DNA from 2 places in the Pseudomonas sp. 3A(2025) genome. Region 1 is predicted to be linked to the other one. Evidence: predicted binding sites of a transcription regulator. Region 1 holds the regulator's gene; the other holds the start of a gene.

Region 1 (7,210 bases):
CCGCGCAATACCCTCAACCGCACGATCTGCGAACTGATTGCCAGCAGCGAAAGCCAGCTGACGATCTGCACCCCGTATTTCAACCTGCCAGTGGCCGTGACGCGCGAAATCAATCGGGCGCTCAAGCGTGGGGTCAAGGTCGATATCATTATTGGCGACAAGACTGCCAACGACTTTTTCATTCCACCGCAAGAGCCGTTCAAGGTCATTTCGGCACTGCCATACCTGTACGAGATCAGCCTGCGTCGCTTTGCCCGCAAGCATCAGGCCGCCATCGCTCGCCAGCGCCTGAACGTGCACCTGTGGAAAGACGGCGACAACACCTTCCACCTCAAGGGCCTGTGGATCGATCAGCGCTACACCTTGCTGACCGGCAATAACCTCAACCCGCGAGCATTCAACCTTGATCTGGAAAATGCCCTGCTCATCGACGACCCGCAGGGCAAATGGAGCGAAACCCGCACAGCAGAAATTGCCCAACTGATGCAACACACTCAGCGGGTCGGCAACTTCGAAGAGTTGCAGACCCTGGCCGATTACCCTGAAGGTGTGCACAAATTCCTGCGTCGGGTCAGTCGGGTACGCATTGAGCGATTGCTGTACCGGATTCTTTAAGCCGGATCAGTCGATCAACTGCGCTGCGCGCAAGGCCTGCAGCGCCTCCAGCCAGCGCGGCTGCTGACGGTAATCGGTGGCGGCATGGGCTTGGCCGCGCATGCGCGCCAAGCGTGGCGACGGCTTTACCTTCAAGCGTTGTGCGGCGCCCAGAGCCAGCTCTGCGGCACCGCGGTCGTTGCACACCAGCCCCATGTCGCACCCGGCGCCGAGCGCCGCTTCAATGCGACTGGCTGCATCGCCGACCACATGGGCACCGGCCATGGAAAGGTCATCGCTGAAAATAACCCCATCGAACTGCAACTCGCCGCGCAGAATGTCTTGCAACCAGCGCCGCGAGAAGCCGGCCGGCTGAGCGTCGACCTGCGGGTAAATGACATGCGCCGGCATCACCGCCGCCAGTTGCTGGCTCAGGCGGGCGAAAGGCACCAGGTCCTGGGCACGAATGCTCTCAAGCGTACGCTCGTCGGTAGGGATGGCCACGTGTGAATCGGCTTCGGCCCAACCGTGCCCCGGAAAGTGCTTGCCGGTAGCCGCCATGCCCGCCTCGTTCATGCCCTGGATAAACGCACCGGCCAATTGCGCGGCACGCTCCGGGTCGCCTTCGAAGGCACGGGTGCCGACCACTGCACTGCGCTGGTGGTCAAGGTCCAGCACCGGAGCAAAGCTCAGGTCCAGGCCCACCGCCAGCACTTCGGCCGCCATCAGCCAGCCGCAATGGCGGGCCAGTGCTGGCGCTTCAGGGCACTCGGCAATCGAGCGCATCGCCGGCAAGCGGGTGAAGCCCTGGCGCAAGCGCTGCACGCGCCCGCCCTCCTGATCGACCGCCAGCAGCAGGTCGGGACGAATCGCACGAATCGACGCACACAGCTCACGCACCTGACGCGGGTGCTCGATATTGCGTGCAAAGATAATCAGGCCACCCACTTCGGGATGGCGCAGGAAATTGCGGTCTTCAGCGGTCAGCCAGGTACCGGCGACGTCGACCATCAAGGAGCCTTGCAGGCCAGAACTCATAAGAAACCTTCATACCATTGCCGTGGATCAGGGCGGCATGGTGCTTGATCCTGAGGCCTGGCGCAATGCAGGCGCTCAGGCCTTGGCGGCGCCTGCCGAGCTGGTAGCGGCGATAGTGGACTTGAGGCGCGGCTTGAGCTGGGCGGCGATCATCGTCGAATCGGTCAGCCCGCTGTCGGCACGCATGCCGGCTGCCAGGAACGGCACCATCAGGCGCATGACCTGCTCGATCGAGGTGTGTACGCCAAAATCGTTTTCGGCAATGGCGCGCAACGCCTTGATACCCGACATGCTGAACGCGGCAGCGCCGAGCATGAAGTGCACACGCCAGAATAGCTCGATGGGCGGGATTCGCGGCGCGGCCTCATTGACCAGCACCATGTAGCGACGAAATACCTTGCCGTAGGTGTCTTCCATATAGCGGCGCAGGTGCCCCTGACTCTGACTGAAGGCCAGGCCCAGCAGACGCATGAAGATCGAAAGGTCGTTACCGCTGCGCGGCTGCACGGCCATGGCCTGCTCGACGAGGATTTCGAGTAGTTCTTCAAGGCTCGGTTTGTGCTCGGGGCGGGTCTGGCGGCGCTCCAGCTCACGGTCGAGACTGGCACAGAATGGCCCGAGAAAACGCGAGAACACGGCCTGAATCAGAGCCTTCTTGGAGCCGAAATGGTAGTTCACGGCCGCCAGGTTGACCGACGCCTTGCTGGTGATCAGCCGCAGCGAAGTCTCGGCAAAGCCGCGCTCGGCAAACAATTGCTCGGCAGCATCAAGAATACGTTCAACGGTTTCCGACTGGGCCATGGCTCTCTGCCTGACAAAACAATCGTTTGAAACATACGTTTCAGGGAGGTAGGTTGTCAAGTAAGCGGTTCATTTTGTGGCCGAACAGTCACGTATTCAAGCGGGTCCGACCAGCGTGTTGCCGCACGTTATATAGACGGCCATCTGGCGAAAAAATAAACAGGATGATTGCCAAGACGCCTTCACTGTATATAATCCCAGTCACTGTACAAGAATCCAGAGCGCCCATCATGATCAAACTGACGCCACGCCAGGCCGAAATCCTGGGCTTCATCAAGCAATGCCTCGAAGACAACGGCTACCCGCCTACCCGTGCGGAAATCGCCCAGAAGCTGGGCTTCAAGTCACCCAACGCCGCCGAAGAGCATCTCAAGGCACTGGCTCGCAAGGGGGCCATCGAGATGACTCCCGGTGCTTCACGGGGTATACGCATCCCAGGCTTCGAAGCCCGCTCCGACGACAACAACAGCCTGCCGGTCATCGGCCGGGTCGCTGCGGGCGCACCTATCCTCGCCCAGCAGCACATTGAAGAGTCGTGCAACATCAACCCGGCCTTTTTCCACCCCAGCGCCAATTACCTGCTGCGTGTCCACGGCATGAGCATGAAGAACGTCGGCATTCTCGACGGCGATCTGCTGGCCGTGCACACCACACGTGAAGCGCGTAACGGGCAGATTGTCGTTGCACGTATCGGTGATGAAGTCACGGTCAAGCGCTTCAAGCGTGAAGGCAGCAAGGTCTGGCTGATTGCCGAGAACCCCGATTTCGCCCCTATCGAAATCGACCTCAAAGAGCAGGAGCTGGTCATCGAAGGCTTGAGCGTCGGCGTGATTCGCCGCTAAGGGAGAACATCACCATGCAGTTCCAATCGGCCCCCAATACCCAATTACACCTGTTCGAGGCGTTCCTGGCGCAGCCTATGCCAACGCCCTTTCAGCAGTTGCCGGTAGCGCTCCAGGAGCCTGCCCAGGAAGTATTCAGCGAATTATCGTTGCGTGGTGCGGCCGGGAACTGCCTGAATCTGTTGGCACCGGTGCTCAGGGAATTGAGCCAGGAGCCAAACGCACGCTGGCTGACTCTGGTCGCACCGCCGGCCAGCCTGACCCAAGCCTGGCTGCGCGATGCAGGATTGAATCGAGAGCGGATTCTGTTGTTGCAGCCCAGTGGCAACCAGAGCACGTTGCAACTGGCCCGCGAAGTCTTGCGCCTGGGGCACAGCCACACGGTGGTGAGCTGGTTCAATCCACTCAGCCCGGCGGCACGTCAGCAATTGACGGCTGCCGCACGCATCGGTGATGCGCAGAGCCTGAATATCCGATTGGGCTGAAGATGATGAAGCAGGGTCTCAATGCAGAACGCGAGGCCCATCTTCTTCTTTCTCCAGCACGCCTTCTGCGAGGCGTCCTGCCATCTGCACGCCTACGCTCAACATGGCCTTGGCGACTTCCACATGCTGACCTTGCAAGAAGACCTTGGCGTCCTCGGAAAAATTCAGAGTGACCAGTGAACCTTCGTCATCGGCGCGGCGCAGCTCGATGCGGCCATCAGGAAGTTCGACAATTTCAAGAAAAGAAGTAGGCATCAGTACAAATACTCCGCGAAAGGCGGACAGTGTAACAGTCCGCACCGTCGCTTACATCACAGGTTTCAGGGTGCCTCTAAAAACGTTGGCGAGGCAGTCAGCGCAAGGCAAAAACAGGCGAGGAAGCGGAGTCTACAGGTTGTAAATGAGCATTCCGAGCCTGTTTTTAACGCAGCGATGGCAACGCAGGTAGTTTTTAGAGGCGCCCTTCAGAACTCGTTCAGGCCTTCGCGAAACCGCACGGCCAGTAATTTAAGCGATTGTCGCCAGCTTTCCAGCTCGTCACGACTCAGTTCCGGCTCAGGCTCATGGTCCAGATTGACCGCCACGATCATCGGCTGAGTGACATCACCCTTGGGCTTGGCAACTTCGCGTGGCGGCTCGAACAACGCACCATAGGCCGCCAATAACCGGGCTACCCAGGTGTGGGAGTTCTGCGCCAGCTCTATCAGCTCGCCCAGCTCAGGAATTGCCACGCTTTCCAGCACCTGCGGGGTCAGCAACTGCTCGGCACGCGGCGCATTGGCCTGGGGCAAGCGATAGTAACCGGCGATTTCATGGCACAAACCCAGCAGCGCACCATATAAATGAAACAGCACCGCCTCACGACCTGCCTGGACTTGCGCCTGGGCATTGATGGCCTGACCTTGTTCGGCCTTGCCCAATGCTTCGAGGGCCAGGCCCGCGAAGTAGATTTTCTGGTTGGTACGGGTGTAACGCTCTTGAGCCATGCTGCTACCTCCCCTGAGTCACAAATGACCGGCACTGACCAGGCCCCTGCCTGAACCCTCAGGCAAGGGCTGAGCCGATCAACGCTTGTCTTCGACCTTCCACGCCTTGCCGTCGTAGAACGCACGCCAGCCAGTGGGTTTGCCTTCTACCTCGGTCTGCACATATTGCTCTTTGGTCTTGCGGCTGTAACGCACAACCGCCGGACGGCCTTCGGCGTCCTTTGCCGGTGCATCGCACAGGAAGTGGTACTTGGGATCGATCTCTTCACGGTGCGGCTGCAGCTCGATTACCAGCGGTGCGCGGGTTTCACGGTTTTTCGGAAACTGGCTGGCAGCCAGGAACAACCCGGAGGCACCGTCGCGCAGGATGTAGGTGTCATCGACCTTTTCGCACTTGAGCTCCGGCATCTTCACCGGGTCCATTTTCGGCGGGGCCGCCTCACCGCTCTTGAGCAACTTGCGGGTGTTCTTGCAGTCAGGATTGGTGCAACCGAAGAACTTGCCGAACCGGCCGGTCTTGAGCTGCATCTCGCTGCCGCACTTGTCGCATTCAAGGCTCGGACCTTCGTAGCCCTTGATGCGATAAGTGCCCTCTTCGATCTCGTAGCCGGTGCAATCGGGGTTATTACCACAGATGTGCAGCTTGTGCTTTTCATCGAGCAGGTAAGCGTCCATCGCCGTGCTGCAGATCGGGCAGCGATGCTTGCCACGCAGTACACGAGATTCCGATTCGCCCTCGTCGTCCTCGGCAATTTCGTCGCCGGGCGTGAGGTTGATGGTCGCCTTGCAGCGCTCCTTGGGCGGCAGGCTGTAGCCCGAGCAGCCGAGGAACACGCCGGTAGACGCTGTACGGATCTGCATCGGACGCCCGCAGGTCTTGCACGGAATATCGGTCATGACCGGCTGGTTGGCGCGCATGCCGCCTTCAGCCGCTTCGGCGACTTCGAGCTTTTTGCGGAAATCACCGTAGAACTCGTCCAGCACATTTTTCCAGTCGCGCTCGCCTTGCGCCACATCGTCGAGGTTCTCTTCCATGCCGGCAGTGAAGCCGTAGTCCATCAGGTTGGAGAAACTCTCGGCCAGGCGCTCGGTAACGATGTCGCCCATTTTCTCTGAATAGAAACGGCGGTTATGCAAGGCAACATAGCCACGGTCCTGGATCGTGGAAATGATCGCCGCATAGGTCGAAGGACGACCGATACCGCGCTTTTCCATCTCTTTGACCAGGCTGGCTTCGGAGAAGCGTGCAGGCGGCTTGGTGAAATGCTGGCTTGGCTCCAGCGCCAGCAGCTCAAGCGCTTCGCCCTCGGCCATGTCGGGCAGCACGCTGTCGTCGCCCGGTTTGGCGATCTGCGGCAGCACCTTGGTGTAACCGTCGAACTTGAGGATGCGGCCCTTGGCGCGCAGCTCGTAATCGCTGGCACTGACGCTGACCGTGGTCGACAGGTACTGCGCCGGTGGCATCTGGCAGGCCACGAACTGGCGCCAGATCAACTCGTAGAGGCGCTCTGCGTCGCGCTCCATGCCGGTCAGCTTGCTCGGATGGGTATTGACATCCGAAGGGCGGATCGCCTCGTGCGCCTCCTGAGCGCCTTCTTTGCTGCTGTAGACGATCGGCGCCTCGGGCAGGTACTTCTTGCCGAATTCACTCTGGATGAAGCTGCGCGCCATCTCGACCGCATCGGCCGACAGGTTGGTCGAGTCGGTACGCATGTACGTGATGTAGCCGGCCTCGTACAGACGCTGGGCCATCATCATGGTCTTCTTCACGCCGAACCCCAGACGGTTGCTCGCAGCCTGCTGCAGGGTCGAGGTGATGAACGGCGCCGACGGCTTGCTGCTGGTCGGCTTGTCTTCACGCTTGACGATGCTGTAGCTGGAGGCCTTGAGGGCGGCGAGCGCGGCAGTGGCCTGGGCTTCATTCAGCGGCTTGAACGCTTCACCCTTGTGGCGGGCAACCTCGAAGCGCACCTGGGCACCTTTGGCGGTGCCGAGATTGGCGTGCACTTCCCAGTATTCTTCAGGATTGAACGCACGAATCTCACGCTCACGCTCGACCACCAGCTTCACGGCGACCGACTGTACGCGACCGGCAGACAGGCCACGGGCAACTTTTTGCCACAACAGCGGCGAGACCATGTAACCCACGACGCGGTCGAGGAAGCGACGTGCCTGCTGGGCATTGACGCGGTCAATGTCCAGCTCGCCCGGCTGGGAGAAGGCTTCCTGAATGGCTTTCTTGGTGATCTCGTTGAAGACCACGCGCTTGAAGCGATCGTCGTCGCCGCCGATGGCTTCGCGCAGGTGCCAGGCAATGGCTTCCCCTTCGCGGTCCAAGTCCGTTGCCAGGTAGATGGTGTCGGCATCCTTGGCCAGCTTGCGCAGCTCTTCGATGACCTTTTCCTTGCCCGGCAGGATCTCGTACTGGGCTTTCCAGCCCTGATCCGGGTCGACGCCCATGCGC
Region 2 (7,210 bases), on a different contig from region 1:
CTTTCTGTATCTGGTCGAGCAGCGAGCCTGGACGGGCAGGTTCTTCTGCCTTGGGCTGTGGCTGGTTTTCGACGGGCTGATTCTGGATCGGCACGCTTTCGCCGGTCTTGCCCAGAATGGCTTCATCGCGGCTGACGCCGGGCATGAAGTCACCGGACAGGCTGACCAGTTGATCGTTGCCGTTGAAGATCAGGCTGACCCGTTCCTGCTGGCGTTCACCGCCACCGGGCTGCAGGCTGTACAGATAATCCCAGCGGTCAGAGTGGAAAGTATCGGTCAGCAGAGGGTTGCCCATGATAAACCGTACTTGCCGTCGGGTCATTCCCGGACGCAACTGGTCTATCATGTCTTGCGTGACGACATTTCCCTGTTGGATGTCGATTTTATAAACCCCGGGGAACGAACAACCGGCGAGTGCGAGCAGTCCCACGAGTGTGAAACTGGTTAGCAAGAGCTTGGTGTTTTGCATCGGTGGGCGACTTCCACTATCTTGGCTGGGATAACGTAAACTCCGATCATACCTGCATTAAGAGAAGCTGCGAAGCAGCGTCTGCGAGAAAGCTGACCATGGTTGAAAATAGCGAACTACGAAAAGCAGGACTCAAGGTGACCCTTCCGCGGGTCAAGATCCTTCAAATGCTCGATTCTGCCGAGCAGCGCCACATGAGTGCCGAGGATGTCTACAAGGCGCTGATGGACGCGAGCGAGGATGTCGGTCTGGCCACGGTTTACCGTGTTCTGACCCAGTTCGAGGCGGCAGGGCTCGTCGTGCGTCACAATTTCGACGGCGGTCATGCGGTGTTCGAACTGGCTGACGGTGGCCACCATGACCATATGGTCAACGTGGACTCTGGCGAGGTCATCGAATTCTTCGACGAAGGCATCGAAGCGCTGCAAAAAGCCATTGTTGAGCGGCACGGCTATGAGCTGGTCGACCACAATCTGGTCCTGTACGTGCGCAGCAAGAAAGACTGAGTCTTTCTTTTCGTGCATGGCAAAACGCCCCTTGTCGACTCAGTACGACAAGGGGCGTTTTTGTGCGCCTCGGTTTTTACCCTCAGCTTTTTGACGTGACGATCATCTTTTTCGCATGGGCCAGTGATTCTCTGGTCAGGTCGATGCCGCCCAGCATGCGTGCGACTTCTTCGATGCGTTCGTTCTTGCCGAGCTTGGATACGGCTGTACGCGTGGCGTTGTTGTCGCGGACCTTGTGCACGAACAGGTGTTGATGGCCCTGAGCTGCAACCTGCGGAAGGTGGGTCACGGTCATGACCTGGCCGCGGTCGCCCAGCCTGCGTAACAGTTGACCGACGATTTCAGCGGTCGGGCCGCCAATGCCGACATCCACTTCGTCGAATACCAGTGTCGGTATGCGCGATGTCTGGGCGGTAATGACCTGAATGGCCAGGCTGATGCGTGACAGTTCGCCGCCGGAGGCGACCTTGGCCAGTGGCTTGAGCGGCTGGCCGGGGTTGGCGCTGACCAGCAATTCGACCTGCTCCAGGCCGTAAGGCAGCAACTCGCCACCGGTGTGGGCTTTCAGCTCGATGCTGAAACGGCCGCCCGGCATGCCCAGGCGATGGATTTCCTGCTCGACGGCATGCGCCAGTTCGCCCGACGAACGGTGTCGCAGATCGCTCAATTCCCGCGCTTTTTCCTGATAGTGACGGGCAAAGGCGGCCAGTTCGTTCTGCAGGCGTTCGATGGATTCGTCGTTGGCATTGAGCGTTTCGATTTCGTCCAGCAGCTTCTGGTGCAGGGTCGCCACTTCATTGGGCTGGATGCGGTGCTTGCGTGCCAGGCTATATATAGCGTCCAGACGCTCTTCGATCTGTTGCAGGCGGGCTGGATCGGCGTCGAAGTGATCAAGAAAGCGATTGAGCTCGCCCATGGCTTCTTCAACCTGAATCTGCGCGCTGGACAGCAGTTCGGTGGCCTCGTTAAGAGCGGTCGAGCTGTTGCTGACGCCGGACAGACGGTTGAGGCTGTTGGTCAGGGCATGCAGGACGTTGCCCGAATCGCTCTCGCTGCATTGCTCGATCACCTGGCGGCAGATGCCGAGCAGGCTTTCGGCGTTGGTCAGGGCCTTGTGGTCCTGCTCAAGGTTTTCCAGCTCGTTTTCGCCCAGGCTCAGGCTTTCCAGCTCTTCGAGTTGATAGCTGAGCAATTGGTGGCGGGCGCGTTGTTCGTCGCCGGAATTGGAGAGGCGCTCCAGTTCCTGGCGGGTCTGGCGCCAGCGTTGCGACGCCAGTTGCACCTGGCGGGCCAGGTCGGTGGCGCCGGCGTATTCGTCGAGCAGGCGGCGATGGGTCTCGGCCTTGAGCAGCGATTGATGCTCGTGCTGGCTGTGAATGTCGATCATCAATTCGCCCAGCGCCTTCAGGTCGCCCTGCGGGCAGGGCGTGCCATTGATATAGGCGCGCGAGCGGCCTTCGGCAGTGATGACCCGGCGCAGGATGCACGGACCCTCGCTGTCCAGGTCATGCTCGGCGAGCCAGGCCCGGGCTTCTGGAATGTCGGCAAGGTCGAAGGTGGCCAGAATATCGGCCTTGTCGGCTCCCGGCCGGACCACGCCACTGTCGGCCCGGTCGCCCAGGGTCAGGCCCAGGGCGTCGAGCATGATCGACTTGCCGGCACCGGTTTCGCCCGTGATGACGCTCATCCCTCGATCGAGTTCGAGGTCGAGGTGCTCGACGATGGCGTAATTGTGTACGGAAAGGTGGACCAGCATGAGGTGGCTCCGAGATGGCTCTTCTGGTTATTTATACAGTGTTTTGTTTGCGCCTGACAATGCCTGCCTTTAGCTCGATTTGATTGGGTTTTTTGAATTTTTAGTTGTTTTGGTAATTTAACTGCGCGATTGCCCGGGTTTCTGCTGCGAAATTTTTCAATACAAACCTCAACTTCCCGCATGCCTGCCCCTTGAAGCCAGAAATTCCGTTCCCATATAGGGGGACAGAAGCGCGAGCTGGGTTCGCGGACGTTTTTGAAAGGAGAGATCTATGGCTGACGAACAGAATCTGGATACGCAGGCTCAGGACCAGGCTGCACAATCGGCAGCAGGTGAAGATCTGGCAGTGCGCGTGCAAGTGCTCGAAGAGCAACTGGCTACCGCGCAAGACCAGTCTCTGCGCGTGGCTGCGGATCTGCAGAATGTCCGCCGCCGTGCCGAGCAGGATGTAGAAAAGGCGCACAAGTTTGCGCTGGAAAAATTTGCCGGCGACTTGCTGCCGATCATCGACAGCCTGGAGCGCGGGCTCGATCTGTCCAGCCCGGACGATCAAAGTATCCGTCCGATGCGCGAAGGCATCGAGCTGACGCTGAAAATGTTCCAGGACACGCTCAAGCGTTACCAGCTCGAAGCGGTCGATCCGCATGGTCAGCCGTTCAACGCTGATCAGCACCAGGCCATGGCGCTGGAAGAAAATGCCAACGTCGAGCCCAACACCGTGCTCAAAGTGTTTCAGAAGGGCTATCAGCTCAATGGTCGTCTGCTGCGCCCGGCCATGGTCGTGGTCAGCAAGGCACCTTCGCCTGCCAAACCGTCGATTGACGAGCAGGCTTGAAATCGGCAGACCAGCCCCCATTTAAAGGTCAAGCGTTAAAAGTGCTACCGCAATCTGTGAACCCGGTTGCGGCAACCCTACACAAGTTTCTGGAGAGTTAAAGATGGGCAGAATTATCGGTATCGACCTGGGGACCACCAACTCCTGCGTTTCGATTCTGGAAGGCGGTAACGTCAAGGTTATCGAAAACGCCGAAGGCGCGCGTACCACGCCGTCGATCATTGCGTACGCCAACGATGGCGAAATCCTGGTCGGTCAGTCGGCCAAGCGTCAGGCGGTGACCAACCCGCACAACACGCTGTACGCAGTAAAGCGTCTGATCGGCCGTCGTTTCGACGAAGAAGTCGTTCAAAAAGACATCCAGATGGTGCCTTACAAGATTTCCAGGGCTGACAACGGTGATGCCTGGGTCGAGGTCAATGGCCAGAAAATGGCTCCTCCTCAGATTTCCGCTGAAATCCTGAAAAAGATGAAGAAGACCGCCGAAGACTACCTCGGCGAGACCGTCACTGAAGCGGTCATCACCGTTCCGGCCTACTTCAACGACAGCCAGCGTCAGGCGACCAAAGACGCCGGCCGTATCGCTGGCCTGGACGTAAAACGCATCATCAACGAACCGACCGCAGCCGCTCTGGCTTACGGTATGGACAAGGCCAAGGGCGATCACACCGTGATCGTTTATGACCTGGGTGGCGGTACCTTCGACGTTTCGGTCATCGAAATTGCCGAAGTCGACGGCGAGCACCAGTTCGAAGTGCTGGCAACCAACGGTGACACGTTCCTGGGTGGTGAAGACTTCGACATCCGTCTGATCGACTACCTCGTTGACGAATTCAAGAAAGAAAGCGGTATCAACCTCAAGGGTGATCCGCTGGCCATGCAGCGTCTGAAAGAAGCTGCCGAGAAAGCCAAGATCGAGCTGTCCTCCAGCCTGCAGACCGACGTCAACCTGCCGTACATCACTGCAGATGCGACCGGTCCCAAGCACTTGAACGTGAAAATCTCCCGTTCCAAGCTGGAATCGCTGGTTGAAGACCTGGTCAAGCGCACCATCGAGCCTTGCCGCGTTGCGCTGAAAGATGCCGGTATCGACATCGGCGCGATCAACGACGTGATCCTGGTCGGCGGTCAGACCCGTATGCCGCTGGTGCAGAAGCTGGTTACCGATTTCTTCGGTAAAGAAGCGCGTAAAGACGTCAACCCTGACGAAGCCGTTGCCATGGGTGCTGCCATCCAGGGTGCGGTACTGGCCGGTGACGTCAAAGACGTTCTGCTGCTCGACGTCAGCCCGCTGACCCTGGGTATCGAAACCATGGGTGGCGTGATGACTGCGCTGATCGAGAAGAACACCACGATTCCGACCAAGAAATCCCAGGTGTTCTCCACTGCCGACGACAACCAGAACGCCGTGACCATTCACGTGCTGCAAGGTGAGCGCAAGCAGGCTGGCCAGAACAAGTCCCTGGGCAAGTTCGACCTGGCCGAGATTCCGCCAGCACCACGTGGCGTGCCACAAATCGAAGTGACCTTCGACATCGACGCCAACGGCATCCTGCACGTCGGCGCCAAAGACAAGGCCACCGGCAAGCAGCAGTCCATTGTGATCAAGGCCAACTCCGGTCTGTCCGAGGAAGAAATCCAGCAGATGGTGCGTGACGCCGAAGTCAACGCCGAAGAAGACCGCAAGTTCGAAGAGCTGGCCTCTGCCCGTAACCAGGGTGACGCGCTGGTGCACTCGACTCGCAAGATGATCTCCGACGCGGGCGACAAGGTGACTGCTGAAGAGAAGACGGCTGTGGAAGCTGCGCTGGTAGCCCTGGAAGCCGCTGTCAAAGGCGACGACAAGGCGCTGATCGAAGCCAAGGTCGAAGAGCTGTCGAAGGTTTCGGCGCCAATCGCGCAGAAAATGTACGCCGAGCAGGCTGAAAACCCGGAAGCCGCTGCCAAGCCGGCCGAAGGCGCAGCCAAGCCTGACGACGTCGTCGACGCCGAGTTCGAAGAAGTCAAAGACAACAAGTAAGCGCAGGCTCACTTGCAAGCCGGTTGACCGCAGCATTGCGGTCGCTGGTAGGATGTCGCCGCGCGGGAGCTTGCTCCCGCGTTGGCGTGTCTGGAACAGACGAAATTTTCGGTGTTTGCCATCTACTGGCAAATACCTGGCGGCAAGGGCGCGATGCTCCTGCATCGCGGCCCGTAAAGCCGCTTTCTCGGTCATTTTCGGCCGTTGAACGAAGACCAGGATCGTTGAATTGACGTGAGTTGGGTCCGGGCCTGTATTGGGCTCAACGAGTCTGGCCAGGCTCAGGAGGGTTTGGCCGGACGTCCTCAAGAGTGCGGAAGAAGATATGGCTAAGCGTGACTATTACGAAGTATTGGGGGTTGAGCGAGGCGCCAGTGAGGCAGAGCTGAAAAAGGCCTATCGCCGCCTGGCGATGAAGCATCACCCTGACCGCAACCCGGACGACAAAGCATCCGAAGAGCTGTTCAAGGAGGCCAACGAGGCCTACGAAGTGCTCTCCGATGCCAGCAAGCGTGCAGCCTTCGACCAGTACGGTCATGCCGGCGTAGACCCGAGCATGGGCGGCGGTGGCGGCTTTGGTGCGGGCGGTGCGAATTTCTCCGATATTTTCGGCGATGTGTTCAGCGACTTTTTCGGCGGTGGACGCGGTGGCGGTGGCCGTGGCGGCCCGCAACGCGGTAGCGATCTGCGTTACACCCTGGAGCTGAACCTGGAAGAAGCGGTGCGCGGCACGACCGTGAATATCCGTGTGCCGACGCTGGTCAACTGCAAGCCGTGCGACGGCAGCGGTGCCAAAAAAGGTTCTTCGCCGGTCACTTGCCCGACGTGCGGCGGTATCGGTCAGGTACGCATGCAGCAGGGCTTCTTCTCGGTGCAGCAAACCTGCCCGCGCTGCCATGGCAACGGCAAGATCATCTCCGATCCGTGCGATTCCTGTAATGGTGAAGGCCGTATCGAGGAATACAAGACCCTGTCGGTCAAGGTGCCGCCGGGTGTCGACACCGGCGACCGCATCCGTCTGTCGGGTGAGGGCGAGGCGGGTCCGCACGGTGGCCCTGCTGGCGATCTTTACGTGGTCATCAATGTGCGCGAGCACGCGATCTTCCAGCGTGATGGCAAGCACCTGTTCTGTGAGGTGCCGATCAGCTTTACCGATGCGGCGCTGGGTGGTGAGCTGGAAGTGCCGACCCTCGATGGTCGCGTCAAGCTGAAGATTCCTGAAGGCACCCAGACCGGCAAGCAGTTCCGCCTGCGTGGCAAGGGTGTTGCGCCGGTGCGCGGTGGTGGTCCTGGCGACCTGATGTGCCGCGTGGCGGTCGAAACGCCGGTCAATCTCGACAAGCGTCAGCGCGAACTGCTCGAAGAGTTCCGTGAGTCGCTGCAGGGCAACGAATCGCATTCTCCCAAAGCCAGCGGCTGGTTCGAGGGTGTGAAGCGTTTCTTCGGCGACTTATAAGGTTATCCACAGGAGCAGGGTATGCGACGTATTGCTGTGACAGGCGCCGCCGGGCGCATGGGCAAGATTTTGATCGAAGCGGTTGGCCAGGCGCCGGGCGCCGGGTTGACAGCTGCCATCGATCGCCCCGACAGCACGCTGGTCGGCGCCGATGCCGGTGAGCTGGCA

What was found. Region 1 encodes LexA, which represses DNA repair genes until DNA is damaged. Its sites were predicted from a motif close to CTGTNTNNNNANACAG; they were not measured.
Region 2: the regulator LexA is predicted to act here: its motif matches at 2,755-2,770, upstream of recN (DNA repair protein RecN).

What each region holds. Positions count from the first base shown of each region.
Region 1 is NZ_BAAILM010000031.1:40,059-47,268, reverse strand. It holds gene pssA (CDP-diacylglycerol--serine O-phosphatidyltransferase) at 1-615, shown strand, start outside; gene nagZ (beta-N-acetylhexosaminidase) at 622-1,620, opposite strand; gene ACYP2A_RS11435 (TetR/AcrR family transcriptional regulator) at 1,708-2,433, opposite strand; gene lexA (transcriptional repressor LexA) at 2,664-3,275, shown strand; gene sulA (SOS-induced cell division inhibitor SulA) at 3,290-3,760, shown strand; gene ACYP2A_RS11420 (hypothetical protein) at 3,779-4,015, opposite strand; gene ACYP2A_RS11415 (DUF6586 family protein) at 4,225-4,746, opposite strand; gene topA (type I DNA topoisomerase) at 4,825-7,210, opposite strand, start outside.
Region 2 is NZ_BAAILM010000113.1:1,003,012-1,010,221, reverse strand. It holds gene ACYP2A_RS31295 (outer membrane protein assembly factor BamE) at 1-469, opposite strand, end outside; gene fur (ferric iron uptake transcriptional regulator) at 568-975, shown strand; gene recN (DNA repair protein RecN) at 1,058-2,731, opposite strand; gene grpE (nucleotide exchange factor GrpE) at 3,003-3,566, shown strand; gene dnaK (molecular chaperone DnaK) at 3,670-5,586, shown strand; gene dnaJ (molecular chaperone DnaJ) at 5,912-7,042, shown strand; gene dapB (4-hydroxy-tetrahydrodipicolinate reductase) at 7,064-7,210, shown strand, end outside.